3 regions of the Mesorhizobium sp. M1365 genome follow, and region 3 is predicted to be linked to each of the others. Evidence: riboswitches for the same ligand, from Rfam matches in the RefSeq annotation. Region 3 holds a riboswitch; each other region holds the start of a gene.
What was found. A riboswitch is a leader RNA that binds a small molecule or an ion and turns the genes downstream of it on or off. The one in region 3 is predicted to bind thiamine pyrophosphate.
Positions count from the first base shown of each region.

Region 1: it holds a riboswitch for thiamine pyrophosphate, as region 3 does, so the genes downstream of both, thiC (phosphomethylpyrimidine synthase ThiC) here and NKH04_RS28850 (phosphomethylpyrimidine synthase ThiC) in region 3, are expected to answer to the same signal.
Region 2: it holds a riboswitch for thiamine pyrophosphate, as region 3 does, so the genes downstream of both, thiB (thiamine ABC transporter substrate binding subunit) here and NKH04_RS28850 (phosphomethylpyrimidine synthase ThiC) in region 3, are expected to answer to the same signal.

Region 1 covers NZ_JAMYLG010000004.1:288,848-298,643, reverse strand. Annotated here, with positions in the region: gene NKH04_RS07560 (CopG family transcriptional regulator) at 1-117, opposite strand, end outside; gene NKH04_RS07555 (conjugal transfer protein TraG) at 122-2,119, opposite strand; gene NKH04_RS07550 (YybH family protein) at 2,645-3,100, opposite strand; gene NKH04_RS07545 (Fic family protein) at 4,235-5,779, shown strand; TPP riboswitch at 5,961-6,077, shown strand; gene thiC (phosphomethylpyrimidine synthase ThiC) at 6,182-8,017, shown strand; gene thiO (glycine oxidase ThiO) at 8,014-9,015, shown strand; gene thiS (sulfur carrier protein ThiS) at 8,984-9,181, shown strand; gene NKH04_RS07525 (thiazole synthase) at 9,183-9,796, shown strand, end outside.
Region 2 covers NZ_JAMYLG010000002.1:163,675-173,470, forward strand. Annotated here, with positions in the region: gene NKH04_RS02895 (ABC-F family ATP-binding cassette domain-containing protein) at 1-541, opposite strand, end outside; gene NKH04_RS02900 (thiamine diphosphokinase) at 557-1,201, opposite strand; TPP riboswitch at 1,329-1,443, shown strand; gene thiB (thiamine ABC transporter substrate binding subunit) at 1,487-2,500, shown strand; gene thiP (thiamine/thiamine pyrophosphate ABC transporter permease) at 2,989-4,608, shown strand; gene thiQ (thiamine ABC transporter ATP-binding protein) at 4,605-5,396, shown strand; gene NKH04_RS02920 (M48 family metalloprotease) at 5,651-7,120, shown strand; gene NKH04_RS02925 (RNA polymerase factor sigma-32) at 7,134-7,991, opposite strand; gene NKH04_RS02930 (amino acid ABC transporter substrate-binding protein) at 8,315-9,088, shown strand; gene NKH04_RS02935 (ABC transporter permease subunit) at 9,211-9,796, shown strand, end outside.
Region 3 covers NZ_JAMYLG010000046.1:23,451-32,230, reverse strand. Annotated here, with positions in the region: gene hemN (oxygen-independent coproporphyrinogen III oxidase) at 1-303, opposite strand, end outside; gene NKH04_RS28855 (porin) at 1,372-2,529, shown strand; TPP riboswitch at 3,075-3,191, shown strand; partial or broken gene NKH04_RS28850 (phosphomethylpyrimidine synthase ThiC) at 3,296-3,853, shown strand; gene NKH04_RS28845 (Fic family protein) at 4,030-5,562, shown strand; gene NKH04_RS28840 (prenyltransferase/squalene oxidase repeat-containing protein) at 5,578-7,389, shown strand; gene NKH04_RS28835 (N-6 DNA methylase) at 7,370-7,648, shown strand; gene NKH04_RS28830 (DUF4365 domain-containing protein) at 7,719-7,886, shown strand; gene NKH04_RS28825 (DUF4365 domain-containing protein) at 7,883-8,035, shown strand; partial or broken gene NKH04_RS28820 (IS3 family transposase) at 8,027-8,182, opposite strand; partial or broken gene NKH04_RS28815 (transposase) at 8,215-8,431, opposite strand; partial or broken gene NKH04_RS33310 (IS110 family RNA-guided transposase) at 8,649-8,774, shown strand.

The sequences.
Region 1 (9,796 bases), on a different contig from region 3:
CGCAGCCTCGGCGACCAGTGACAGCGAGACCTCGCGCCGCCCAGCGTAATCCGCCAGTGCCCTCATTATGTCAGGGTCGAGATAGGCAGACAGACGTCTTTTCTTGGCGTTCTTCATGCGCTCAAAGCTCAATGCCATCATTGGGGTCAAGGGCGGCCTGACGAGCTGCGCGTCTCATGGCTTGATCGACACTGCGGCGACGAACGGCGTCATCATCGGGCTCGTCCCTGTCGAGGTCGAACTCATCGTCGCAGCGTGGCGTTCGTTCCGGCGCGATGTCTTCGTGTTCGGGAAGCTCGGGCTGGCGGCGAATGCCGCCATTGGCCGGATCCTCGTCCTGCTGATCCCTGGCAAGCCTCAGCTTGCGAGATTTGCCTTCCGGCCCAGCAAGAAGTGTCGTGTCGGTCCAGTCGTCAGGGCGAGCGTTCTGCGTTGTCCCTCCGGTCCTTGGTGGCGGCAAGACACGCTCGGCAAGACGCGGGTCGGCAAAGTAGCGTGCCTTCTTCGCACGGATTGGGAACTGGCCCGAGATCATAATGATCGCCTCGGTCGGCGGCAGTTGCATGATCTCGCCCGGCGTCATCAGTGCACGCGCCGTTTCCTGCCGCGACACCATCAGATGCCCGAGCCAGGGCGACAATCTGTGCCCCGCATAGTTCTTCATGGCGCGCAACTCGGTCGCGGTCCCCAGAGAGTCTGAGACGCGCTTGGCCGTCCTTTCGTCATTGGTGGCGAAGCTCACCCGCACATGACAATTGTCGAGGATGGAATTGTTCGGTCCGTAGGCCTTCTCGATCTGATTGAGCGATTGTGCAATCAGGAACGACTTGATGCCATACCCGGCCATGAAGGCCAGCGCGCTTTCGAAGAAATCGAGCCTGCCGAGCGCGGGAAACTCGTCCAGCAGCATCAAAAGACGCTGCCGGTGATCCTTCGCGTGAAGATCTTCGGCGAGCCTGCGGCCGATCTGGTTAAGCACGAGTCGCATCAGCGGCTTTGTGCGACTGATGTCCGATGGCGGTACGACCAGATAAAGCGTCGTCGGCCGTGCCTCCTCGACAAGGTCTGCGATCCGCCAGTCACAGCATGACGTCACCTTGGCCACAACTGGATCGCGGTAGAGGCCCAGAAAACTCATGGCTGTCGAGAGCACGCCGGAACGCTCGTTCTCGGACTTGTTAAGCAGTTCCCGAGCAGCCGACGCCACGACGGGATGCGGGCCTGCATCACCCAAATGCCGCGTCAGCATCATGGCGCGCAGCGTTGCCTCGATTGGCCGCTCTGGATCGGAAAGGAAGTTCGCCACGCCTGCGAGGGTCTTGTCTTTCTCCGCATAGAGCACGTGCAGTATTGCGCCGACCAGCAACGCATGGCTGGTCTTCTCCCAGTGGTTGCGGCGTTCCAATGTGCCTTCTGGGTCGACCAGGACATCCGCCACGTTCTGCACATCTCGAACTTCCCACTCGCCCCGTCGCACCTCCAGCAGAGGATTGTAGGCTGCTGATCCAGCATTGGTCGGGTCGAACAGAAGCACGTGGCCGAAACGGGCCCGCCATCCGGCCGTCAGTTCCCAGTTTTCGCCCTTGATGTCGTGGACGATTGCCGAACCCGGCCAGGTCAGTAGTGACGGCACGACCAGGCCGACGCCTTTGCCGCTTCGGGTCGGTGCGAAACATAGCACGTGTTCCGGACCGTCGTGGCGCAGATAGTGTCGGCCCAACATACCCAGGATCACCCCATCCTGACCGATCATCCCAGCGGCCTTGATTTCGTCTCGCGTCGCCCAGCGCGCCGAGCCGTAAGTCGTGGTGTCCTTTGCCTCGCGCCCCCGCCACAGCGACATCCCGATCGCTGCGACGATAGCCATGAGGCTTCCGCTCGCCGCAATCGCCGCGCCCTCCAGGAAGACCTTCGGCGCGTAGGCGTCGTAGAAAAACCACCACCAGAAAAAGGCTGGCGGCGGATAAACGGGCTGTCCAGCCAATTCGAACCACGGCGGACCGAGTTGGCTTTGAAAGCCGAGCCGCCCTGCCGTCCACTGTGTTGCTCCCCATGTCGTCGCGACGACGATCAGAAAGGCGGTGAGTATCTGGCCCCATAAAACCTTGCTTGCCGGCATCGATCGTTTCCCAAATGGATGATCGGAACAACCGAAAAGCTCGAATTCCTAAATCCGCAAGAAGAAAGGGGCGGTCGAAGCAGCATGGCGTACCCGGACGTGGAAAGACTTGCCCGATGCGGGCTCGAATGTTGAACGAGCATCGGGGGGCTGCTTTCTTCTGGAGCCGTTGAGCCGCTACTTTGCCCAATGATAATTAGTTGTCTCGGCTCAGATGGCATTTGACGAGATGGACGGGTTCTTGGAGAACCGCGGATTGCCCACGACCAAATGAACAAGAGCCCTCAGCGGCGCGCCGAGCCGGAGAACGCTCTAGTCCCGGCAAGTGGTGGTCAGCCGGAATTGCCGTTCTGCTGAGCTCGAATCTTACCGCCTCCCTGATCGGTAGCGCGATAGATCCAGAGCCGACTCGATGAGCAGACCCATCAAGTCTGTTCAATTTTGTTAATCAATTCAGTCACATAAACTATTGCCATGGACTTTCGTTGGAACTGTTGCGCGCGCCGGCCTCACGGGTCGCGGAATCTATTGGGCCGCACCAAAGTTCCAGATGTCCCGATGCAGGCGCCACGTCCCGTCGTCCCCTTTTTTCCAAACGACAATGTACTTGCCCGCAACGGTGGAAGGGGCACCGCCTTTGCTCGGCACACCGAGCGTAAATGCGCCAACTTCGTAGGCGAGATTCCCGCTCTCTTCCACTTCCAGCGCCTTCAGGGTGAGATTCTTCATCCCGGCCTTGATTGCGCCCTGCCAGAATTCTTCCACGCCCTTGCGGTCATCGACGCGTTTGCCGTCGGGTGGCAGCAGGGCGGCATCGTCGGTATACATTTGACCTACCGCTGCTGCGTTTCCGCTGTTGAAGGCGTCCATGAATTTTACCAACGCCGCTTCGATGTCCTCACGAGCCGAGTGGGCGGCCGCAGACAATGCAGACGAAAGAAGCAGCACAGCAGCAAATGCAAATGACTGAACCAGTCTCATTTCGTCCTCCCTTGCGTGCCCGACATGCCCACCCGATGAATAGCGCCGACCCAAGGGCGCCGCGGCGCGTTCGATGGCCAGGCGCGTATTTTATTAGACTTATCTGATATGACGGCGCAAGCGCAACTGCGACCCTCGGAATGACCAGCGTAGCAGCTGCCGGAGAACTTCAAAGCGGCGGCTACCGCCTCACTGCCCTCCTCGTCTCGACGAAAGAGTTCGTTCGAATGATGCTTTTCCGTGGCTTTGCTCGCAAGTTTTCGTCAGCCAGCACAGGGCCTCCTCTTACGGTCGCTGGTCGTCAAGGCCCAGCGGCCACTAGCTGACAGTCCCCCCCGTAGCCAAGCCGCTGGGCCCCTCGACGTGGGGAACGAGCATTGGAGACGATGTCGCGCTTTCCGTTACAGCCCGAAGGCGGGTGACAGATGACCGCGTCAGCCTCTCCACTCCGAGCTACGATTTCACGCATTCGATCAGGCACAGCTCTCTCGGGCACCAAGCATGAGTCAGCTCCCGAATGAGCAGGTGCCGCCCAGTTCAGCTTCGGCCCTTGCGCGCGCAAAGTATTGGGCGAGATCGATCGGCAGTCCGATCGGCAAATTGGGGCAGCGATGGCGAGAATGAATGCCAGGAACTTCCCTTCGGTGCCGCTTCGTCGATCTGTTTGCCGAGAAGACGCGCGCTGCGTGCCGCCCCCCATACCGCAGAGAACTCACTTCAGGTCACACACACACACGACGCCACCGAGATCCTGCATCACTTTTCTACTCCGACGCCGCCACGTCACCAAGATCAGTCGCGAGCGTGATCGCGGCTATCAAATCGGGATCGCGCACCGGAGCGCTCTATGAGTGAGCCCCGAACGGCGCGCTCGAGCAATCCGGCTCGACGTAAGGCGGGCCATCCGTGCCGGCCTCGTGACTAAGACGGGCGAATGGCGGTTCCTGGACTCACCTTTTTGGTCTGAAGTCGCTTCCTTGAGCCGGTGGCGGAGTTCTTGCTTGATCGACCTCAGCACTGTTTTAGAATCGGTTTTCGGAAAATTTGTCTTGTGGCATCATTTTTCATGGGATAGGATCATTTTTCATAGGTTTTGCCGACTAAACCAAAATTCAATGGAAGGATTCGCGTTTCATGCCTGCGGTGCAACAGCACCAATTTTCAGGTCCTGTTACCGTTTTTCAGGAAATCCGCCTTCCTGAAACGGCGACCCCGGCCGGGTACAGCGCCCTGATCGGAGCCTACAGGCTCGCCGCGCCCTTGCCCCGTAGGTTGTTCGCCACTGGCGAGCATCATCGCATTACCGAACGGGATGGCTGGCGGATCATGACCCCCCGCCATGCCCCAAATCCTACCCTCGAAGGCCACCTGACCTTTGCGCTCAAGTACGAGGGACTGGACCTTGCCGTCCTCAAGCGGCTGTTCCAAGTGACCGGTCCCGCGCCGATCGAGGCGCTGGTCCGTGAAAGCCCGACCGGCAGTTATGCCCGCCGCATCTGGTTTTTATATGAATGGCTGAGGGACGCGCGTATCGATCTGCCGGACGCGGAGGCCGGACGATACATTCCGGTTGTCGATCCCGAGCTGCAGTGGCCCGGACCCGACAAGACCGCTTCGCGCTATCGCGTAAGGGACAATCTCCCCGGCACGCGTGAGTTCTGCCCTCTGGTGTTCCGCACCAAGATTCTCGAAAAATTCATCGGCCTTGAACTACCGCGGCGCGCGGAGGCAATCGTAGCGGACGTGCCGCGCGACCTCCTTGCTCGGACCGCCGCCTTTCTTTTGCTCAAAGACTCGCGATCAAGCTACGCGATCGAGGGCGAGCACCCGCCGCAAGATCGCATCCAGCGCTGGGGCCGCGCCATCGGCGAAGCCGGCCGCTGGCCGATCGATCGCGATGAGCTGCTGCGTCTGCAAAGAATTGTACTTGGTGACGCTCGTTTCGTAAACCTTGGCTTCCGAAAAGAAGGAGGTTTCGTCGGTGAGCATGATCGAGACAACGGTACGCCCTTGCCCGATCACATCAGCGCTCGGCCCGAGGACCTGCCGCGGCTAATCGATGGAATGGCGGCGTTCGATCAGGGCCCCGCGCAAAAGCTTGATGCAGTCGTAGCCGCCGCAATCCTCGCCTTCGGCTTTGTCTATATTCACCCGTTCGAGGACGGAAACGGCCGCATTCACCGCTACCTAATCCACCACGTCCTTGCCATGCGCGGCTTCAATCCGCCGGGAGTGGTCTTTCCCGTCTCGGCCGCGATCCTGGACCAGATCAACGAGTACAGGGGCGTGCTCGAGAGCTATTCGCAGCGCCTTCTGCCGTTGGTGGAATGGGAACCGACGCCGCAATTCAACGTCCGGGTGCTGAATGACACCGGTGATTTCTACCGGTTCTTCGATGCAACCCCGCACGCCGAATTCCTCTATGCTTGCGTTCAGCGGACGATCGAACGGGACCTTCCCGAGGAAACCGCATTTCTGCAGCGCTACGATCAGTTCCGGCAGCAGGTGGACGCCTTTATCGACATGCCCGAGCGGTTGACCGATCTGCTCTTCCGTTTTCTTCACCAGAATGATGGCCATCTATCGAACCGCGCGCGCGAGAAGGAATTCGCCGCGCTGACCAGTGACGAGGCAGGAAGAATCGAGGCGATCTACGCGCAAACCTTTGGTGCCCATTGAAGGTGTGATCATCAGGATCGATTTTAGTCCGACGGTTTGCGATTCCCTTGTCCCTGCCTTCATCTCCGATGCTTGACTTGTCGCCGAGACATGCACGATTTTTTCCGCACGGTCTGACCGGCCGCCGATCAGCCGCGGCCAGAACGCGCTTGACAAACCGGAGCGGTCCCGTCCAACCTCACGCATTCACCAGGGGAGTCCCGGCAAGGGGCTGAGATACTGCTGGCTTTCGCGGCGCAGTGACCCGTTGAACCTGATCCAGTTCATACTGGCGTAGGGACGGTGCAAGCGCTTTGCGGGAGTTTACGCCCGAGGTCCTGTTTCGGCAGGTCGACAGAAGCGTCTTTTCATCCTTCCGGCACAGAACTGGGTCTCCAATGCAACGAGCAAAGGAGCCTCAAGATGAATGCCCTCACCCCCGCCGTCTCGACGGGACCGCTGCCTGCCTCACGCAAAATCCACAAATCCGGTACCATCCACCCGCAGCTCAGGGTGCCGATGCGCGAAATCTCCGTCCATCCGACGGCAGGCGAGCCGCCGGTGACCGCTTACGATCCGTCCGGCCCCTATACCGACCCGACTGTCGAAACCAGCATCGAAAACGGCCTTGCACGGCTTCGCCATGAATGGGTCACCGCGCGCGGCGATGTCGAAGCCTATGACGGCCGCCACGTCCGGCCAGAAGACAATGGGTTTGCGGCAGGCGAGCGCCTAACACCGGAATTTCCAGTCCGCAACCGGCCACTCCGGGCCCAGACCGGCAAGGCGGTGACACAGCTTGCCTATGCGCGCGCTGGCATCATCACGCCCGAAATGGAGTTCGTCGCCATCCGCGAGAACCTTGGTCGCGAGATCCTGCACGGCAAGCTTGAGCGCGACGGCGAGGCCTTCGGCGCGGCGATCCCCGACTTCGTCACGCCTGAATTCGTCCGCCACGAGGTGGCGCGCGGACGCGCGATCATTCCCGCCAACATCAATCATCCCGAGAGCGAACCGATGATCATCGGCCGCAATTTCCTGGTCAAGATCAACGCCAATATCGGTAACTCCGCCGTCACATCGTCGATGGCTGAAGAGGTCGAAAAGATGGTGTGGGCGATCCGCTGGGGCGCCGACACGGTGATGGATCTGTCGACCGGCCGCAACATCCACAACATCCGCGAATGGATCGTGCGCAACTCGCCGGTGCCGATCGGCACGGTGCCGCTCTACCAGGCGCTCGAAAAGGTTGGTGGCATCGCCGAGGACCTGACCTGGGAGGTCTACCGCGACACGTTGATCGAGCAGGCCGAGCAAGGCGTTGACTATTTCACCATCCACGCCGGCGTGCGGCTGCATTACATCCCGCTGACCGTTGACCGGGTCACGGGTATCGTCTCGCGCGGTGGCTCGATCATGGCAAAATGGTGCCTGCACCATCACCGGGAAAGCTTCCTCTACGAGCACTTTGCGGAGATCTGCGACATCTGCCGCGCTTATGACGTCTCCTTCTCGCTCGGCGACGGCCTTCGTCCCGGCTCGATCGCCGATGCCAACGACGCGGCGCAATTCGCCGAGCTGGAAACGCTCGGCGAGCTGACGCAGATCGCCTGGGCGAAAGATTGCCAGGTGATGATCGAGGGGCCCGGCCACGTGCCGATGCACAAGATCAAGGCGAACATGGACAAGCAGCTCGCCGTCTGTGGCGAGGCGCCGTTCTATACGCTTGGACCGCTGACGACCGACATCGCGCCGGGCTACGACCACATCACTTCCGGCATCGGCGCGGCGATGATCGGCTGGTTCGGAACGGCCATGCTCTGCTACGTCACGCCCAAGGAGCATCTCGGCCTTCCCGACCGCGATGACGTCAAGACCGGCGTGATCACCTACAAGATCGCAGCGCACGCGGCCGACCTGGCGAAGGGCCACCCGGCGGCGAAAGTCAGGGATGACGCCCTTTCCCGCGCGCGCTTCGAGTTCCGCTGGGAGGACCAGTTCAACCTGTCGCTCGACCCCGAAACCGCACGGTCCTTCCACGACCAGACCTTGCCCAAGGAGGCGCACAAGCTGGCGCATTTCTGCTCGATGTGCGGACCGAAATTCTGCTCGATGCGTATCTCTCACGACATCCGCGCCGAGGCACAGAAAGAGGGCATGGCGGCGATGGCGGCGAAATACCGCGAGGGCGGCGATCTCTACGTGCCAGCGGACGAGACCGTCGCACCGCTCACGCCTCAGCCAGGTAAGCCGTCATGAAGGTGCTGATAAAGGGGGCCGGCGTCGCCGGCCTCACCGCCGCCTTCGAACTCGCCGCCCGCGGCGCGACGGTCACGGTCGCCGAGATCCGGCATGGCCTTGGAGGCAATGCGTCGTGGTTCGCCGGCGGCATGCTGGCGCCATGGTGCGAGCGTGAAAGCGCCGAGCAGCCGGTGCTGGACCTTGGACGTGACGCTGCCGACTGGTGGGATGCGGTGCTGCCGGGTCAGGTGACACGGGGCGGAACACTTGTCGTGGCCGCCCCGCGTGATGCCGGCGAGCTCGACCGCCTCGCCAGCCGCACGTCGGGCCATCGGCGTGTCGACGAAGACGAAATTGCGCTCCTGGAGCCCGACTTAGCCGGCCGCTTTCGCCGCGGATTGCTCTTTCCCGATGAGGGCCATCTCGATCCGCGCCAGGCGATGGCAGCACTTCATGACAAGCTCGCAGCCATGGGTGTCAAATTCCACTTCGGCACCGACGCCCGGCATGTTTCCGGTTTCGATCGTCAGATCGATTGCACGGGAATGGCAGCCGCCGATGACAGGCTTCGCGGCGTTCGCGGCGAAATGCTGATCCTAAACACGCCAGACTTCTCGCTGTCGCGCCCGGTCCGGTTGCTGCATCCGCGCTTTCCGCTCTATGCGGTACCGCGTGCCGACGCCCAGTTCATGATCGGTGCGACGATGATTGAAAGCCGGTCCGCCAGACCGGTCACGGCGCGCTCCATGATGGAGCTTCTGGGTACCGCCTATGCCCTCCATCCGGCCTTTGGCGAGGCCGAGATCGTTGAAACCGGTGTCGGCGTCCGTCCAGCCTTTCCCGACAATCTGCCGCGCGTCGAAATGAGCGGAGACACCGTCGCGATCAACGGGCTCTATCGCCATGGCTTTCTTCTCGCCCCCGCCATGGCGCGCCTGGCGGGCGAAATTGTCTTCAATCACGACAAACCCGTGGAGCTTGCTCATGAAACTGATGGTCAACGGCAAAGTGCATGAGGTTGCCGCCACCACGCTGGCCGAGCTGCTTGCCGCGCTTGACTATGAGGGCGATTGGCTCGCGACCGCGGTCAACAACGACCTCGTGCACAAAGCCAGCCGGGCGGAATTCCAATTGAACGACGGCGACCGGATCGAAATCCTCTCGCCCATGCAGGGAGGCTAGCATGTTCGATCTTCTCGGGACGACGCTTCCCTCCCGCCTGCTTCTCGGCACCGCTCAATATCCTTCGCCGGCCATCCTTGCCGATGCAGTCAGGGCATCGGGCACCTCGGTGGTGACCGTCTCGTTGCGCCGTGAAATGGCAGGCGGCAGGGCTGGCGAAAAATTCTGGTCGTTGATCCGGTCGCTTGGTGTCAGAATCCTGCCCAACACTGCTGGCTGCCACTCCGTCAAGGAAGCGGTCACGACCGCACAAATGGCGCGCGAAGTCTTCGGCACGCCCTGGATCAAGCTCGAAGTGATCGGCAATCACGACACGCTGCAGCCGGACGTGTTCGGTCTGCTCGAAGCCGCCCGCATCCTGTGCGAGGACGGTTTTGCGGTGTTCCCGTATACTACCGACGACCTTGTCGTCGCCGAGCGGCTGCTTGCGGCGGGCTGCAAGGTCTTGATGCCCTGGTGCGCACCGATCGGTTCCGCCCTCGGGCCGGTCAACATCATGGCGCTGCGCTCGATGCGCGGACATTTCCCTGATGTCCCGCTGATCGTGGATGCTGGTCTCGGACGGCCATCGCACGCGGCAACAGTCATGGAGTTCGGCTTTGATGCCGTGCTCCT
Region 2 (9,796 bases), on a different contig from region 3:
GCTCGAGAAAACGGCGGTCATGCGAGATGACGACCAGTGCCGAGGAGGTGCGGGCAAGCTCCTCCTCCAGCCATTCGATGACCGAAAGGTCAAGATGATTGGTCGGCTCATCGAGGAGGAGAATGTCGGGCTCCGGCGCCATGACGCGGGCGAGGGCGGCGCGCCGCGCCTCGCCGCCGGAAAGGTCGTTCGGCCGTTCCTCGCCGGTCAGGCCGAGATGCTCCATCAGATAGGTGGCGCGGTAGGGATCGTCGGCGGGCCCGAGCCCCGCCTCGACATAGGCGCGGACGGTCGCAAAACCGTCCATGTCGGGCATTTGCGGCAAGTAGCGCACGGTTGCCGAGGGCTGGCGGAAGACTTCGCCATCCTGCGGTTCGATCAGCCCGGCGGCGATCTTGAGGAGCGTCGACTTACCAGAGCCGTTGCGGCCGACCAGGGCGATCTTGTCGCCAGCCGAGGCCGTCAGGGCGGCACCGTCGAGCAACGGCGTGCCGCCAAAGGTCAGCTTTATCCCGTCGAGATTGAGAAGCGGCGGCGCCATATCAGCTTTCTGGGCTCAGCTTTCCGGAAGAGGGTAGGGATGCGCGAGCAGCAGCGCCCGGCCGCTGGCCAGCGCGATTTCCAGCCGGCCCCTGACCTCGTTGGAAATGGTCAGCGACGAGCCGAACGCAACCTCGACATGGTCGAGCGGCCATTTGGCGCCGGTGACTGTCAGGCCGGCGAGATCGGAGAAGCCGAGCACCGAAAACAGCGTGCCGTCGGCATAGTCGAAGCCAGTCTTTCCAGGCAGCAAAGGAATGCCTTCCTGTGCGCCGCTGGTCAAAAGCACTTCCGTTCCGCCTTCCGCCAGCCGGACGCTCAGCGCCAGATGCAGGAAGATGTGGTCGGTACGTTTGCCGCCGAAGGCGCCTGCGAGCACAAGGCTTGTCGCACCGCGTTCGAGCGCGGCGGCGATAGCGAGTTCACCGTCGGTCTTGTCTTTTTCGGCAGGAAATACCTGCCGTGGCACGGCGGCCAGATCCTCCGGCAACTCGGCAGGCACGGAATCGAAATCGCCGACCCAGAGTTCCGGCCTCAGGCCCAGCATGCGGGCATGACCGATGCCGGCGTCGGCGGCGATGACGCGCGAGCCTTCGACCTGGCGGTCGAGCAGCGGTGTGCGGATGAGATCGCCGCCAAGCAGGATGGTGAATGTGCTCATATCTCGTGGCCCTTACCAGCCCTGCCCCGGAAACGGAAGATGAAACGGCAGACGAAACGGAAGGCTGGGCTTTGGATGCCCGGCAAACTTCCGCTTGCGCAGCACTTCGGCCGGGCCTATGTGTCGCAACGCTCTAACGGGGTGCCGGACGCGATTTTCGCGGACCGGCTGAGAGGCAAGACTGCCAACCCGCTGAACCTGATCCGGTTTGTACCGGCGGAGGGATTAGACGTTTCGGACAGCCCGACGCCTCAATTCCTTTCAACGCGAACGAAGGAGGCGCCGATGCGCAGTTTTTTCCACTCTCTTGTCTCAATTGTCCTGCTTGCGGCATCCGCGGTCGCCCTGCCGGGGCAGGCATCGGCACAGGATAGACTGACGGTCTATACCTATGAAAGCTTCACCGCCGATTGGGGTCCGGGACCGGCGGTGAAGAAGGCCTTCGAGGTCGAATGCAGCTGCGTCGTCGAATTCGTCTCGGTCGCCGACGGCGTGGCGCTGCTCAACCGTGTGAAGCTGGAAGGCGCCGCGACCAAGGCCGATATCGTACTTGGCCTCGATACCAACTTAACCGCCGACGCCAAGGCAACCGGCCTGTTTTCGCCGCACGGCGCCGTCTCGGGCGTCAATGTACCGGGCGGCTGGAGCGACGATATTTTCGTGCCGTTCGACTATGGCTATTTCGCCGTCGTCTACGACACCGAAAAACTGAAGAGCCCGCCGAAGAGCCTCAGGGAATTGGTCGAGGGCGATGCCGGAGAGAAGATCGTCATCCAGGATCCGCGCACCTCGACGCCGGGCCTTGGCCTGCTGCTGTGGGTCAAGTCGGTCTATGGCGACAAGGCGCCGGAAGCCTGGGCCAAACTCAAGGCGAAGGTGCTGACGGTAACGCCGGGCTGGAGCGAGGCCTACGGCCTGTTCACCAAGGGCGAGGCGCCGATGGTGCTGTCCTACACGACCTCGCCGGCCTACCACATGGTCGCCGAAAACACCGAGCGCTACCAGGCGGCGTCCTTCGAGGAGGGCGAATATCTGCAGATCGAGGTTGCGGGGATCACCACCAAGGGCGCGAAGAACCCGCTGGCGGAAAAGTTCATTGCCTTCATGACCGGACCGAAATTCCAGGATGTCATTCCCGAAACCAACTGGATGTTCCCGGCCGGCAAAACCGACAAGCCGCTCAACCCGGCGTTCGACAAGCTGGTCAAGCCGACCAAGACCTTGCTGTTCAGCCCGGAAGACGTCGCGGCCAACCGCAAGGCCTGGGTCGATGAGTGGCTTGCGGCGATGAGCAGGTAGGGCTCAAGCCTCGTCGGATGTTTGCGCCAAGCCACCCCCCTCCGGCCTGCCGGCCATCTCCCCCTCAAGGGCACGGCTATCGCAGATGGAACGCCGAGGCTTTCGCTCTACGACGTACCCCCACCCCTAACCCCTCCCCACAAGGGGGAGGGAGACTTCCGTTGGCACTGACCTCGGCAAATTGTCTGCCTTTCGGCGCCAAAAGGGGAAGTAAGGGCATGCGGCAGCGTTCCCTCCCCCTTGTGGGGAGGGTTAGGGTGGGGGTCCAACTTCGTAAGAATCCAAATGCGATAGCCCTGCCCTCAAGGGGGAGATCGGCAGCTTTGTCGCCTCTCCTCGTCCTGCCACTTGTGAGATTGGCGAAGGCGGCTGAGTGCGCAATCTCCCCCCTTGAGGGGGAGATGGCCGGCAGGCCAGAGAGGGGTGGGCTCGGCCTTTGCCAGGTATTTCCTTCGATCTACGCCTGTCGTAGTGTCGGGTAGCGCGACATGCCTACGCGTCATCCGGCCGATCCCCGCGTCACTGCCGGCATCGTCGCGCTCGCCGCCATCGCGCTGCTGATCGGCGGTGCATTCGCCGGGCTCGTCGTCGAAGCCACACGCGACCTGTCCGGCGCCGCCTCCGCTTTCGATTCCTATCTCTTGCGCGTCGTCCGTTTCACGCTCTGGCAGGGTCTGCTGTCGACCCTGCTCTCCGTTGCACCGGCGCTGTTCGTCGCGCGCGCCCTGTCGCGGCATCCGCGTTTTTTCGGGCGAGGCTTCATCCTCCAGCTTTTCGCCGTGCCACTGGCGCTGCCGGCCATTGTTGCCGCACTCGGTGTCTTGGCGCTCTATGGCCGCGCCGGCTATTTTGCCGGCACGCTGGGCGCGCTAGGCGGCCAGAGCTGGCCCGGCATCTATGGCCTGTCGGGCATACTCGTTGCGCATGTCTTCTTCAACCTGCCGCTGGCGACGCGGCTGTTCCTGGAGGCGTTGCAGACCGTGCCGGCTAACCAATGGCGGCTGGCGAGCCAGCTTGGCATGGGTGCTGCGCCGGCCTTCCGGCTGATCGAATGGCCGCCGCTGCGTGCGGCCTTGCCGGGCGTTGCCGGGCTCGTTTTCATGCTGTGCATCACCTCCTTCACCATCGTGCTTACGCTCGGCGGCGGGCCGCGCGCGACGACGCTCGAGGTTGCCATCTACCAGGCGCTGCGTTTCGACTTCGACCCGGCGCGGGCTGTGACGCTGACCCTGCTGCAGATTGCCCTGACCTTCGTCGTCGTGCTGGCACTGACGCGGCTTGGCGCCAATATGACCGGCGACGCCAATCTGCCGGTGGCGCCGCGCCGGTATTTTTCAGCCGGTGCGGCCGAGACCGTGCTGAACGCGCTGGCGATCGGGCTCGCACTGCTGTTTGTCGCCGGGCCGATGGCGGCCACGCTGGCAGCCGGGCTTGGCGCCGATCTCGGCCGCCTGGCCGGCGAGAGCGCGGTGCGGCAAGCGACGGCGACCAGTGCCGTGCTCTCCCTCCTGTCGGCGCTGCTCTCTGTGGCGTTGTCGCTGTCGCTGGTGATGGCGCGCCGGGCGCTGGCGCTCACCCGGCGGAGCGGCAGGAGGACGCTGCTCGAACACCTGGCCGACACCGGTGCGGGGTTCGTCCTGGTGGTGCCGCCCATCGTCATCGGTGCCGGCTGGTTCTTGCTCCTGCGCACCGTCGGCGATGTCTTTGCGATCGCCCCTGTCATCGTCGTTGCGGTCAATGCGGTGATGGCGATGCCGTTCGCCATCCGCGCCATCCGCCCTGCCTATGACGCGGCGAGCGAACGCCACGAACGGCTCTGCGCACAGCTTGGCATCTCGGGCTGGAACCGGTTGCGGCTGGTCGATTGGCCGTCGCTGCGGCGGCCGCTCGCCACCGGCTTCGCGTTCGCCATGGCGCTGTCGCTCGGCGATCTCGGCGTCATTGCGCTGTTCGGCAGCGATTCCGTGCAGACCTTGCCCTATCTGTTGCTGGCGCGCATGGGCAGTTACCGCACCGAGGATGCCGCCGGCCTGGCGCTGCTGCTCGGCCTTGTCTGCCTGGCGCTGGTGTTGGCCGCGGACTGGCTGGGAAGGAGGGAGAAATCATGATGCCGATAAGCCCGGAACGGTCCATTTCGGTGGAAAAAGGCGCGGCCGTGCGGCTCGATAATGTCTCGTTCAGCTATGGTGAAACGCCGCTTATATTCGATGTCGATTTCCCGGTGTCGGAAATCACCGCCATCATGGGGCCGAGCGGTTCGGGAAAGTCGACGCTGCTCAATCTGGTGGCCGGTTTCGAGACGCCGCGGTCGGGCCGCGTGCTGATCGGCGGCGCCGACGTCAGCACTGCGCCGCCATCAGCGCGGCCGGTATCGATGGTGTTCCAGGAAAACAACCTGTTTGCCCATCTGTCGGTCGAGCAGAATGTCGGGCTCGGCCGCTCGCCTTCGCTCAGGCTGAGCGAGGCTGACCGCGCCGCAATCGCCGCAGCGCTGAGGCGCGTCGGTCTTGCCGGCAAGGAAAGCCGGCTGCCGCGCGAACTCTCCGGCGGCGAGCGGCAGCGCGTCGCGCTCGCCCGGGTCCTGGTGCGCGACCGGCCGGTGCTGTTGCTCGACGAGCCGTTCGCTTCGCTCGGACCGGCACTGCGCGATGACATGCTCGATCTGGTAGCCGACGTTCATTCGGAGCAGCGCATGACGGTGCTATTCGTCACGCACCAGCCGGACGATGCGCGCCGTATCGGCCAAAACATGGTTTTCCTGGATGGTGGCACGGTTGCCGCGACCGGCACCGCCGCCGATTTTTTCGTCGGGGCTGGACCGGAGGCATTCCGACGCTATATCGGCTCGGGTCCGTTTGCGGCTGGATCACGAGATGTTGCCCGGAAGCGGACATAATTTATGGTCAAACCGGCGGAAGGCGAAGCGGCGCTTGCTTGCCATGGTCGAGGTAGTGTGGCTAGGTCCGCCAGGAGCTGGTCCGGCCTAGAGCGTGATTTGCCGTTGCTGTCTCGTATCCGTCGGACGCACGAAGGACGCCATAGCACTTGACTTTGCGCGTGATGCTTTTCGGAAATCGCGCCCGATTTTCGCGGTCACGTGCCAGGACTTGAAAGGAAGCCGATCTGCCGACCGGCATCGACAATCGGAGGGTGAAACCGCTGGCGCGCTTTCTGGCGCTGGCCGGTCTTGCCGTGGCGCTGGCAAGCTGCCAGATGTTCACGCCTCCCGACGTGCAGGAATCGGGCTTCCAGCCCTCCGACAAGCCGATCACGGTCGACAATGTCGCCGCCAACAGCAAGCTCGCCCAACTGGCGAAGGCGCAGCACCCGCGCATCCTCGCCACCTATGGCGGCGAGTATTCCGACCCCAAGCTCGAGCGCATGGTGGCCAAGGTCGTCGGCAGACTGACCGTGGTGTCGGCCAACCCAACCCAGACCTACCGCATCACCATCCTCAACTCGCCCAACGTCAATGCCTTCGCGCTGCCGGGCGGCTATCTCTACATCACCCGCGGCCTGCTTGCGTTGGCCAACGATTCCGCCGAGCTTGCCGCCGTCATCGCGCATGAGATGGGCCACGTTACCGCCAACCACGGCCTGCAGCGCCAGCAGCTGGAAGCCGAAGAGGGGTTGGCGACCAAGGTCGTTTCGGACGTGCTCGGCGACAACCCGACGGCCAAGGCGGCGCTGATCCGCGGCAAGCTGAGGCTGGCCCAGTTCTCGCGCAATCAGGAGCTGGAGGCGGACGCCATCGGCATCAAGTCGATCGGCGAAGCCGGTTTCGATCCCTACGCCGCCGGCCGCTTCCTGCAGTCGATGTCGGCCTATACCGATTTCCGCTCGATCAGCGGCGCCACCGACGCCAGCCTCGACTTCCTGGCGACGCACCCCAACACGCCGCAGCGAATCGATCTCGCGCAGCGCCACGCCCGCCAGTTCGGCGCGCCCGGTGTCGGGTCGCGCGACCGCGATTCATTTCTTGCCGGCGTAGACGGGCTGCTTTACGGCGACACGCCGGAGGAAGGCTACGTGCGCGGCGAAACCTTCCTGCACCCTGGCCTCGGCGTGTCGTTCTCGGTGCCCAACGGTTTCGTCATCGACAATTCGGCGGCGGCGGTGACGGCGACCGGCCCGGGCGACATGGCGATCCGCTTCGACGGCGTTTCGATCGACAAGAACCGCTCGCTGACCGACTACATCCGCAGCGGTTGGGTTGCCGGCCTCGACGACAGCAGCGTGCGCCAGGAGACGATCAACGGCAACGAAGCGGCAACCGCGCATGCCGGCGCCGATGGCTGGCAATTCGACATTGCGGTGATCCGCGCCGGCGGCCAGGTCTACCGCTTGCTGACTGCTGCACCGTCGGCCAGCACCTCGCTGAGCACGGTGGCGCGCTCGGTCAGCGGCTCGTTCCGCATCCTGAGTGCTGCCGAGAAGGCGGCGTTGAAGCCGCTGCGTATCCGCATCGTCACGGTGCAGCCCGGCCAGACAATGGGCTCCCTGGCCGCGCAGATGGTCGGCGTCGACCGCAAGCTGGATTTGTTCAGGGTGCTCAACGCGCTGTCGCCGGGTGCCGCGGTTTCGGCCGGCGACAAGGTCAAGATCGTCACCGACAAATAGCAGGCGACGCGATTCAGGCTGCGAGAAATTCCGGATTCTGCTTTACCAGCGCCGCCTTGAGCTTTTCCATGGCGCGCGCCTCGATCTGCCGGACACGTTCCTTGGAGATGCCGAGCGTCTCGCCGAGCGCTTCGAGCGTCGCGCCCTCGTCGCTCAGCCGGCGTTCCTCGATAATCCTGAGCTCGCGCGCATTGAGAGCGCCGAGTGCCGTCTTCAGCCACACCGAGCGGCGTTCGACGTCGATCGTATCGCCGACGACCTCATCGGGCAGCGGGTCATCCGAAACCAGGAACTCCATCCGCTCGGTTGCGCCCGCATCGTCGGCTAGCGGTGTGTTGAGCGAGCTGTCCGGCGCCGAAAGGCGGGAATCCATCATCGCCACATCGGCCTCCGATACCCCGAGAGCCGCCGACACTTCGCGGTAGAGCGTGGCATTCGACGTCTGCTCGGCGCCGTTTGCCAGGCGGGCGCGCAGACGCCGCAGGTTGAAGAACAGCGCCTTTTGCGCCGAGCTGGTGCCGCCGCGCACGATCGACCAGTTGCGCAGGATATAGTCCTGCATCGAGGCGCGAATCCACCAAGTCGCGTAGGTCGAGAACCGCACCTCGCGCTCGGGCTCGAAACGGGCCGCGGCCTCCAGCAGCCCGACATGGCCTTCCTGGATCAGGTCGCCCAGCGGAAGGCCGTAGTGGCGAAACCGCGACGCCATGGAAATGACCAGCCGCATATGCGCGACGGTGATGCGGTGCAGCGCGTGCTGGTCATTGTTTTCCTTCCAGCGCAGCGCCAGGAGATGCTCTTCGTCACGTTCCAGATAAGGGGCTTTCATCGCCGCGCGAACCATGGTCCGTCCTGCACTGTCTTCCATCATGCCGCGCTCCTGCTCCAGGCGTTGCGGTGCGATCGAATCGTGAGTTGGCGCCGATGGTTGAAATGGCGGCGCCGCGCCCTACAACAGCGAAGAACGTGCCATGCGGGGGAATGTTCCCCCGGACTGTCATGTCGATTGCGCTGTTCCAGGCGATTCGCCGCCGGCCTTGACTCAGCCGGATGGCGCCGGGAGATGCTGGTTGAGAATTGGATTTCAAGGGCGGGAGATTTTTGAAATTCAGTTTCTTATTCTGGCATCGCGCATCTGTCATTTTCCGGCACTCGCAATGACGCCGGATACGGCCAAGGACGGATCACAGAAAAATGAAATGGCTCAAATCGCTCATCATCGCCGGAACGCTGCAGGTTCTGGCCATCGCCGCCGGTCACGCCGGCGCCAATCTCGACCAGATCAAGCAGTCCGGCGTCTTCAAGGTCGGCACAGAAGGAACCTATGCGCCCTTCACCTATCATGATGCTTCCGGCGCGCTGGTCGGCTTCGACGTCGAGATCGCGCGGGCCATCGCCGAGCGCCTCGGCGTCAAAGCCCAGTTCCTCGAAGGCAAATGGGACGGGCTGATCGCCGGTCTCGATGCCAACCGCTACGATGCCGTCATCAACGAGGTCGGCATCACCGAGGCGCGCAAGGCCAAATATGACTTTTCGGATCCCTACATCGCCTCCAAGGCGGTGCTGATCGTGCGCGGCGACAACACCGATATCAAGAGCTTCGCCGATCTCAAGGGCAAGAAGGCGGCGCAATCGCTGACTTCGAACTTCGGCAAGCTGGCTGAAACCAACGGCGCCGAACTCGTCGGCACCGACGGCTTCGACCAGTCGATCCAGTTGCTTCTTACGGGCCGCGCCGACGCCACCATCAACGACAGCCTGTCCTTCCTCGACTTCAAGAAGCACAAGCCCGACGCCAATGTGAAGATTGCCGCCCAGGAAGAAAACGCCGACTATTCCGGCGTCATCGTGCGCAAGGGCGATCCGGAACTGGTGGCCGCCATCAATAAGGCGCTGGCCGACATCAAGGCCGACGGCACCTACAAGAAAATCGCCGACACCTATTTCGGCCAGGACGTTTCGAAGTAAAACGGCTTTCTCGTGTGGGCCGAACGCCGGCCCGCGTCGTTCATATCGCGGCGAGCTGTCTTTTGACGGCCCGCCGCTTTCGCGTGATATGAGCGACGGCAATCTGGCAAGGAGGAGCCTTCGTGCCGCACTGGCTGCAATTGATGCTGGAATCCCTGCCTACGCTGCTATGGGCTGCACTGATCTTCACCGTGCCGCTGACGCTGCTGTCGTTTGCATTCGGTCTTGTCCTAGGCTTGGTTGTGGCGCTTGTCCGGCTGTTCGGTCCCAAACCGCTGGTCGCCGTGGTCCGCTTCTACGTCTGGATATTCCGCGGCACGCCGCTTCTCGTGCAACTGTTCCTTATCTTCTACGGCCTGCCATCGGTCGGCATCCTGCTCGACGCCTTTCCGGCAGCACTGATCGGCTTCACCTTGAACATCGGTGCTTATTCGTCGGAAATCATCCGCGCCGTCATCGGTTCGGTGCCGAAGGGTCAGTGGGAAGCGGCCTATTCGATCGGCATGACCTGGGCCCAGGCAATGCGGCGCACCATTCTTCCACAGGCGGGGCGCGTCGCCGTGCCGCCGCTGTCCAACACCTTCATCTCGCTGGTCAAGGACACTTCGCTCGCCGCCGCCATCACCGTGCCGGAGATGTTCCAGGCAGCGCAGCGCATCGTCGCCACCACCTATGAGCCGCTGATCCTCTATGTCGAGGCAGCGGCCC
Region 3 (8,780 bases):
TATGTCGCTCACGGGCAACGTCTGCGGCACTCGCTCCGCAACCAGACGGATCTCTTCACGCAGGGTCGCCAGATAGTTGAGGATCGGCGCATCATGGCGGGTGATGGTGGTGGGAAAGCCGCAATACCAGCACGCTGATCGGCAGAACGGAACGTGCAGATAGAGTGACACCGGACCGTCAGCCGGCAGGTTCTTGAGCCATTCCTCATAAGCCTCGGCGCCGACCGCCCCAGAGAACTCCGACACAGTCGGATAGATAGTGTACCAAGGCAGCCGGGCCTCTCGATATTTCGTGGTCTGCAACAGTTACCGTCCCATGCTGATAACCACCAACCTTACCGCTGCGCTCGCCTGTGTCTTTGCGCTATGTCAGTCCGTTCCGCTTTGGGCTCGAAACTTGTATTTCGCAGCAATAGCGGCCGTTCAATCTTGGCTGGATGGTCAGCGACTGGCCATGGCTGTTCCCGCCGCGACCCTCACGCGTGACCGTTTGGTTCCACCATCCCTTCCCTTCAGCCAGCGCCTGGTCGCGTAGATTCTGCTGAGCGGCTGCCGCATCCAACGAGATAACACCGCGTTGGGACCAGACCTTGCTCGCCAGCTAGCGCAGCCCCATGGTGATCTCTGGCATCTCGATGAGCTCGTTTTGTGAATTGCTGGCAAGAAGCATTAGCTGTGGCGCGCCGTCTATCAGGACGAGAGCCTGCTCGACGCGACCGTCAGGTCCGCCGCAATGCCAAGGCTGGCGCGCCTACTGACTCCCTGGTGAAGGCAAGGCTGCCTGGTGAAGGCAAGGCTGCGCGTTCAGCGCGTGATTACCGACCATCGCGCTCGCCAAAATGACGGCGTCGTACCGAGCGGCGCCCGCCGCATGATGTCTCAACGTCGGGACTCACAGCAAACAAAGCTGTCGCCATTGAACGAAACTGTCGCGAAGCGAACAGACGAACCGTAGCCGAAACGTTTGCCGTTCGTGCTTGGATTGATCCGCAAGGCAGAAAGGAAGGAAGAGCCAAGCAAGGTCCGCCGGCACACTTGAGCTTCAAGCCGCAGCTGCGTCGTCAGGATGGCACGTCATTTGCAATAGAAGCCTTTGTGACGGCCCGCCCACAACTAGCGGAGATGACCGGTGATGGTTTGTACAGAAATGTTGAATGGCGTCGTTTCGGCAATAATTATATTTGTAATAACAATTGCATATCTGTAACAATAATACCCGATAGTATTCTCAATTTCTCATGAACATCTGGCATGACGAGAGCATCAAAACTGCTCAAAAATTCACTCAATGCGCATCGTTATCGAATGGTTCCTTAGCAAAAATTCATTCACTGACGTCCATCCCTTTTACTGTTTGAACGGAGATCAACAATGAACATTAGGAGCCTCCTCCTCGGCTCAACTGCGGCACTGATTGCCGTTTCCGACGCTCGCGCCGTGACCGCCGTTGCCGAGCCTGACCCGACTGAGTACGTTAAAATCTGCGACGTTTACGGCTCGGGCTACGTCTACATTTCAGGCACTGAGACCTGCCTGCGCATCGGCGGCTATGTCCGTTACGACATCGGCTTGCGCCATGTCGGATTGTTTGACCACGCAAGAACCTCCGATGTGAGGACTGGTGAGCATCAGGACACATGGCAAAACAACACGCGCTTCACATTGAAAACTTGGACCGGCCAGGAGACCGAACTCGGCACGTTGAAGACCTACACCGAAACCCGCATGAACTTCGGTAACCGCCACACTTCGGTTTCGGACAGTTCTCGGTCCTATGCCTTCAACGGAGACAGCACCTTGACTTTCGCCTGGATTCAGCTTGGTGGCCTCCGAGTTGGTAAGGACTGGTCGGCCTTCGACATGTTTATTGGCGGCGCGGTTGACGTACTCAACCAGACGCCGGTTCCGTACGGCGCTTTCGATACCAATGTGGTTCAGTACTACTTCGACGCGGGGGCCGGCTTTTCGGCCGTGGTTTCGCTCGAAGAAGGCTCGGGCGTGGTCGGCACAATCGACAGCTACTCTCCGCACGTAGTCGGCGGCTTGAAATACACACATGGCTGGGGCGCGATCACCGGCGTTGCCGCTTATGATAGCAACTACGAATCGGTGGCCGCCAAGGTCCGTGTCGACATCAATGTCACCAACGAACTGTTGCTGTTCGGAATGCTCGGCTACGGTTCCAACGGCAAGCTCAACGACGACTCCACGAACGCCATCGACGCTCATGGTCGCGGCTTCTATAAGAGTTGGGGTGGGAACTGGGCTTTCTGGGCTGGCGCCACTTACAAGCTCAACGAGACAACTTCGTTCAACCTTCAGCTCTCCGGTGATCAGCTCAAGAACCATGGTGTCGCTGCAAACGTCGCCTATGCGTTTCTTCCAGATTTCACAGTTACGGCGGAACTCGACTATAGCCGCTACGGCAACTTCGCCGTCGGCAAGGTGGACGCTTCCAACGTGAACTGGACCAACGCCAACAAGAAGAGCGGTGTCGCCGGAATCCTGCGTTTCGAACGCTCATTCTAACGGGATGAAAGGGTTGAGCTCGAGATCCGGTTGAGCGGACCAATCCCGCAACACTCCAAGAGAACGTCGTATGGAAGCTATACGAGATTGGAGCCTCGATCTCGGGGCCGGACGATGTTTCATATCAGATCTGGTCCGGATGATCGCGCAGGCGATATTCATCGCTGTGTTTTGATCTGCAGCTCTTTCATTTCCTCATCCCTTCCGCCCGCTTGACGGACCCTGCCATCCAGCAGTACCCGGCCAGGTTTCAGGTCCGAACTTGAAGGCCCAGTCGGGTCAGGACGTGTTCGACTTGTTGAGCGATTGTGGGGGTGCGGCCCAACGCACTTGAAAATCGCAAATGGATCGCCTCCGTTCAGCCATCCCCGCGGAAATTCGGGCGCGAGAGAACAAGCTCCAGAGCATAAGCGAGGCTGATCGAGGAACAGACGATTCTCAGGCGACGCTCCATCCGATCTTGCGCCTGGCCGAGACGATCGCCCGACGATCACCGGCGCGGGCCGAATGCGCTTGACGAGATAGTTCCGGCCCCCTCAATTTGAGGCATTCACCAGGGGAGTCCCGGCAAGGGGCTGAGATACTGCTGGCTTTCGCGGCGCAGTGACCCGTTGAACCTGACCCAGTTCATACTGGCGTAGGGACGGTGCAAGCGCTTTGCGGGAGTTTACGCCCGAGGTCCTGTTTCGGCAGGTCGACAGAAGCGTCTTTTCATCCTCCCGGCACAGAACTGGGTTTCCAATGCAACCAGCAAAGGAGCCTCAAGATGAATGCCCTCAGCCCCGCCGTCTCGACGGGACCGCTGCCTGCCTCACGGAAAATCCACAGGTCCGGCGTCCTCTATCCGCACATCAAAGTGCCGATGCGCGAAATCTCCGTCCACCCGACGGCCGGCGAACCGCCCGTCACCGTCTACGATCCGTCCGGCCCCTATACCGACCCGACTGTCGAAACCAGCATCGACAAGGGCTTTGCCCGGCTTCGCCACGAGTGGATCTTGGCGCGCGGCGATGTCGAGGCCTATGAAGGCCGCCATGTCCGGCCGGAAGATAATGGATTCGCGGCGGGCGAACGCCTGACGCCGGAATTTCCCGTGCGCAACCGGCCGCTCAGGGCCAGGTCGGGCAAGGCAGTGACCCAGCTTGCCTATGCGCGCACCGGCATCATCACCCCCGAAATGGAATTCGTCGCCATCCGCGAGAACCTCGGCCGCGAGATCCTTCGAGGCAAGCTGCAACGCGACGGCGAAAGCTTCGGCGCAGCCATTCCCGATTTCGTCACGCCGGAATTCGTCCGAGAAGAGGGAGCTGGGTCTCGGCCCATCCGGGTAACGATCCTTCGCGCGGCTATGGAAACGATCGCACTTGCCGATTTTCGCATAAAAAACTTGTTGTCGCACGACTTAAAAAACTTGCAACTCCACAGCATCATTGACTTGTCGCCTATCAGCACTATATACTTGTAATCGCACAGCTCTAAAAAAGTTGCAAAGGCACGGCCATGGCCAAGCCCCATGAAAAACTCGCTGTATCACTGGCCGTCCTCAAAGAGCTGCAGGAGGGTGGGCGGCGCATATTCAAATCAGATGAGCTGACGCGCGTCCACCGGGAGCGGCTGCTGCAGAACGGGTTCCTGCGCGATGTTATCAAAGGCTGGCTCATGTCGACCGGCCCGCAGGCACAGCAGCAAGACACCACCCCCTGGTACGCGAGCTTCTGGGAGTTCTGCTCCCTTTACTGCAATGACCGGTTCGGCAAGGACTGGTTCCTGTCACCGGAGCAGTCGCTGCTTCTGCACGCGGAAGCGCCCACTATTCCGCCTCAGGTGGTGGTGAACACCCCCAAAGGCACGAATAACAAAATCGACCTGCTGTTCGGCACTTCGCTCTATGACCTCAAGGTCAAGGAGATGCCGGCCGAACTGACAGAGAAAAACGGCCAGCGCGTGTTCACTATCGAGGCCGCCCTTACCCGGGTGCCGGAAGCGTTCTTCCAGCGCGCCCCTATCGAGATGCAGATCGCCATGGCGTCGGTGCGCGACGTATCAACCGTTCTGGCCCTGCTGCTTGATGGCGGCCATTCCGCCGTGGCGGGACGGCTTGCGGGGGCCTTCCGTCGCGTAGGACGCGACTCCTTTGCCGATGAAATCGTGGCCGCCTTCAAAGCCGCCGGCTATGACGTGCGCGAATCCGATCCGTTCGCGGGACAAATTGGAGTGACAACCATTGCGGCGGGCGTACCGCCGTTGGTCGCCCGCCTGCGCGCGATCTGGCAATCGCAGCGCGAAGCCATCATCGAGATATTCCCGAAGACACCCGGACTGCCGTCCGACAAAGACGCCTATATGAAGTTCGTCGAGGATATCTACGAAAGCGACGCCTACCATTCGCTGTCGATAGAAGGGTACAGCGTCACCCCGGAACTCATCGACCGGGTGCGCGAGGGGAGCTGGAATCCGGAGATTGATGAAGAGGACCGCAAGAACCGGGATGCGCTTGCCGCGCGTGGCTACTACCTCGCATTCCAGAAGGTCAAAGACTCTGTTGCCGCGATCATCAACGGCAAGCCAGCCGGCGCGTTGACGCGGGACACTCACCGGGAGTGGTACCGGGAGCTGTTCGCGCCGTCAGTGACCGCCGGCATCCTCAAAGCCAGCGCGCTTGCGGGATATCGCAATCACCCTGTGTACCTGCGCGGCTCGCAGCACGTGCCGCCGCGTACCGGAGCGGTGGCCGATGGTATGAATGAGCTGTTCGACCTGCTGGAGGCGGAGAAGGAGGCCTCCGTGCGTGCCGTGCTGGGGCATTGGCTTGTGGGCTATGTGCACCCCTATCCGGACGGCAACGGACGGATGGCGCGGTTCCTCATGAACGCGATGCTGGCTTCAGGCGGTTACCCCTGGACAGTCGTCAGAGTCGATGACCGGAAGGCCTACCTCGCAGGGCTGGAGGAGGCGAGCGGCAATATGAATGTGAAAACATTCGCCGCCTTTCTCGCCGAACGGGTGAAGTGGTCTATGGAGAAGGCGGCGTGAGGTCGGTGGTGTGCCATGTTTAACTTGCTTGTCTCGGGCCACGGCGAGTGGTGGGAAACGCCGCCGTTCACGTCAACCATTGACCGGTTCAAGGAATATAGCGGCGCCGAGGCCGAGGCTATCGACCTCGCGCGCCCTGAAACATTGCGCCGGCTGGAGGAAATCCCGGCGCTGTTGATGTACGAAGTCGGGGCGGGAGGCCCGCACGCTCGCGTGGTCCGGCACGGCCGCATACGCAATATCGTTCGGCGCGGACACGAACTGGCCTTCACCTTCGAGCCCGATCCGGAACATGCCTTTCTCGACCGGTCAGCGGTGTTGAGAATTGCGGACCGGCTGGGCATTCAACAATTCGAACAGCACCGTACGCACTGGGCTATCAAGGATGGTGACATTCCGGCCGAGCTGATTGCCACCGGCACCGCTGAACGGGCGCAGCGCACCGTTGCCGTGGTTGCGGCAGAATATGTAGAAGCGCGCCGCGAGGGACGAAGGAGAGAAGCTGCCGAACTGGCCGAAGAACTGGAGGATTTTCCTCCCTCGCTGGAAAAAGCACTGTCGCTCGTGCCGGCGCGTATCCTTCAGCAGCCGACACCCGAATTATACCCGATCCTTGGGATAGAGCCCCGCACGCCCGAAGGCCGCAATGCCGTCGTGGCCGTCGTCGCAAGGGATCACAATGGGCAGGACTTGCCTGCCGACTGGTCTTATTCGCTGGCGTGGTTCCTGGACCTTTACGGCAGCGCGACGGAAGCGGGGCGCCTTGACGGCGCGCTGGCCGAATGCGCAACGCATATGATCGCGCTCGGCACTGGCGAGGGAGAAGCCGCCGCCCCGGTTGAAGATATCGGCTACGCACTCTGGCGCTGTTCGCGAAGCCCGAAACTTATCGGCGATCTGCGCCGGGAAATTGCGGTCCTGACTGATCGCCTCGTGCGCCGCCAGGAGGGTGGGGGCTACTGGAATGAAACTAGAGAAGGGGTTCCCCGGCCCGGCCTGCGCGCCACGGCCCTTGCGACAGTCGCCCTTCAGCGGCTTGGCGATGACCGCTACCACGACGCAATTCGGAAAGCCGTGTCATGGCTGATCACACAAGTTATTCCTGACACAGGCGCGCTTCCGCGCGACGCGGGCGACGACGATCCCGAGGTCATCGCCACGACACTCGCGATGGAGGCTATTCGCCGGTCTGATTTTGTCGATGACGTGCCCCACGTGCTGGCGGCTGGAGATGCCTGGCTGGTCTCCGGTCAGACCGTGCTGGGAGGCTGGCAGGCAGAGCCGTGGGCAGAGGATTTTGTCGCGGCCTTGGTGCTTGAATATCTCGCGCGCCAAAACGAGATGCTGCCGCAGGTCGATGGCTTTCTCCTGATGGCGCGCGACTTCTTCCGCAAGGCAGAAGAGCTGCAGCTGGAAGGCGGCGCCAATAATCGGCGGCTTGCTGCCATAGCGACCGTGCATGCTGTGGAAATGTTCCTTTATGGGCTGTTTGAGCGGCGGGAAGATTTGGCGCTGTCAGCCTTCCGCGAAAACGGCACTGAGACGCTCGGCCCCCGGGAAGCGCTCGGCGCTCTGCAGGCTGCGTTGCAACGGATCGGGGTGCTGCACGCGCCGCAACGGCTGTCCCACCGCGACAATCTGAGTGCGTTGGCCGGGCGGCGTGACGGGATCATCCATCGCGCTCACGAAATTAGCGAAGCGGAACTCAGAGACGGGATGAAGCATGCCCGGCGCTTTATCGTTTACCAGTTCGGCAGCAACGAGCGCCGATGGCGACGACATTCTCGGCGATGCCTACGAATATCTGATGCGCCATTTCGCGACTGAGAGCGGAAAGAGCAAAGGCCAGTTCTACACCCCCGCCCAAGTCAGCCGTATCATGGCGCAGATCATCGGCATTCGGTCCGCCAAGACCAGCGGCGACACCACCGTCTACGACCCGACCTGCGGATCGGGATCGCTGCTGCTGAAAGTGGCCGACGAGGCCGGGAACCAATGTCGCGCTCTACGGGCAGGAGAAACGATCATCATGCCGGGGTGTGTCAGCCGGTCGTTGATAGGTGTGGCGGCGAACATCTTGCCATGATTAGGGGGAAAATCACTGCGACCAAGAAATTTCCGTGCTCGATGTTGCTAGATTGTTCTATAGTTCATGCATGTCAAAAACCATTACGCCGAATCAGCTTTTGGGAGAACGAGGCGAGGCTGCGGTCCGCCTGCGCTTCCTCGACATGGGCTTTCAGTTTGATTCGCGTTCTCGACTGGAGAGCGGGATAGACGGCATTGCCGAGGTTATGGTTATGGGCAGCCTTTGGCCAGGATGATCGCGGTTCAAATTAAGACCACCGAGACCGGCAAATATGTCGGTGAAAACGATGGTGGATTTAGCTACCTGTTAAAGAGCGAAGACCTCGCCTATTGGAAGCCCTCGAACTGGCCTGCTGCCGGTTTTTCGGACACGAGGTTAAGCTAGCATAGCTTGTTCCTCGAACTCGACAGGGCTCAGATAGCCCAGCGTCGAGTGCCTTCGCCGAGGCTTATAGAAGCGCTCGATGTAATCGAACACATCCGCCCTCGCGTCATCTCTCGTCCTGTAGACCTTGCGGGCTGTCCGCTCGGTCAACGAGGTCACCGCAACCGCCGTCCCGGCGCCGCTCGCCGCTTCATATAGATAGGTTCGCAACAGCCGATCTCCCCAGCGTGAGACGCGACCGTTGATGTCCGTTTCACCGGACTGCTTTCGTCGCGGTGTCAGGCCAAGATAGGCGCCTACGTTGGCGGCCGAACGAAAGCGCGAGGGATCGTCGATCGTGTGTCGGAAGGTGAGCGCGGTCACCACGCCGACGCCGGGAACTGTCATCAGCCGGCGTGTGGTCTCATCGCCAAGGGCAAGACGCCGGACTTGCCGATCGAGCTTCTCCTGCTCTCGACAGACCTGCTCGTGAATGGTCACCAGAGGCTGGATAACCGGCAGAAGCTCATGCCCGTCGACAACCAGTTCCACGACCTTTCGGCGAAACTGCGCACCGATTGAGCGCCCGAACTGCAGCCCGTACTCTTTCAGCATCGACCGAACCTGGTTTCGAGATCGCGGCGCCATGTCTAGCTGGCTCTGGCACGAGCTCACAAGAGTCGGGTTGCCGGTCGTCTGCATCGATGCTCGGCATACGAAGGCGGCGCTTTCGGTGCGGATGAACAAAAGCGACGAGAACGCATCG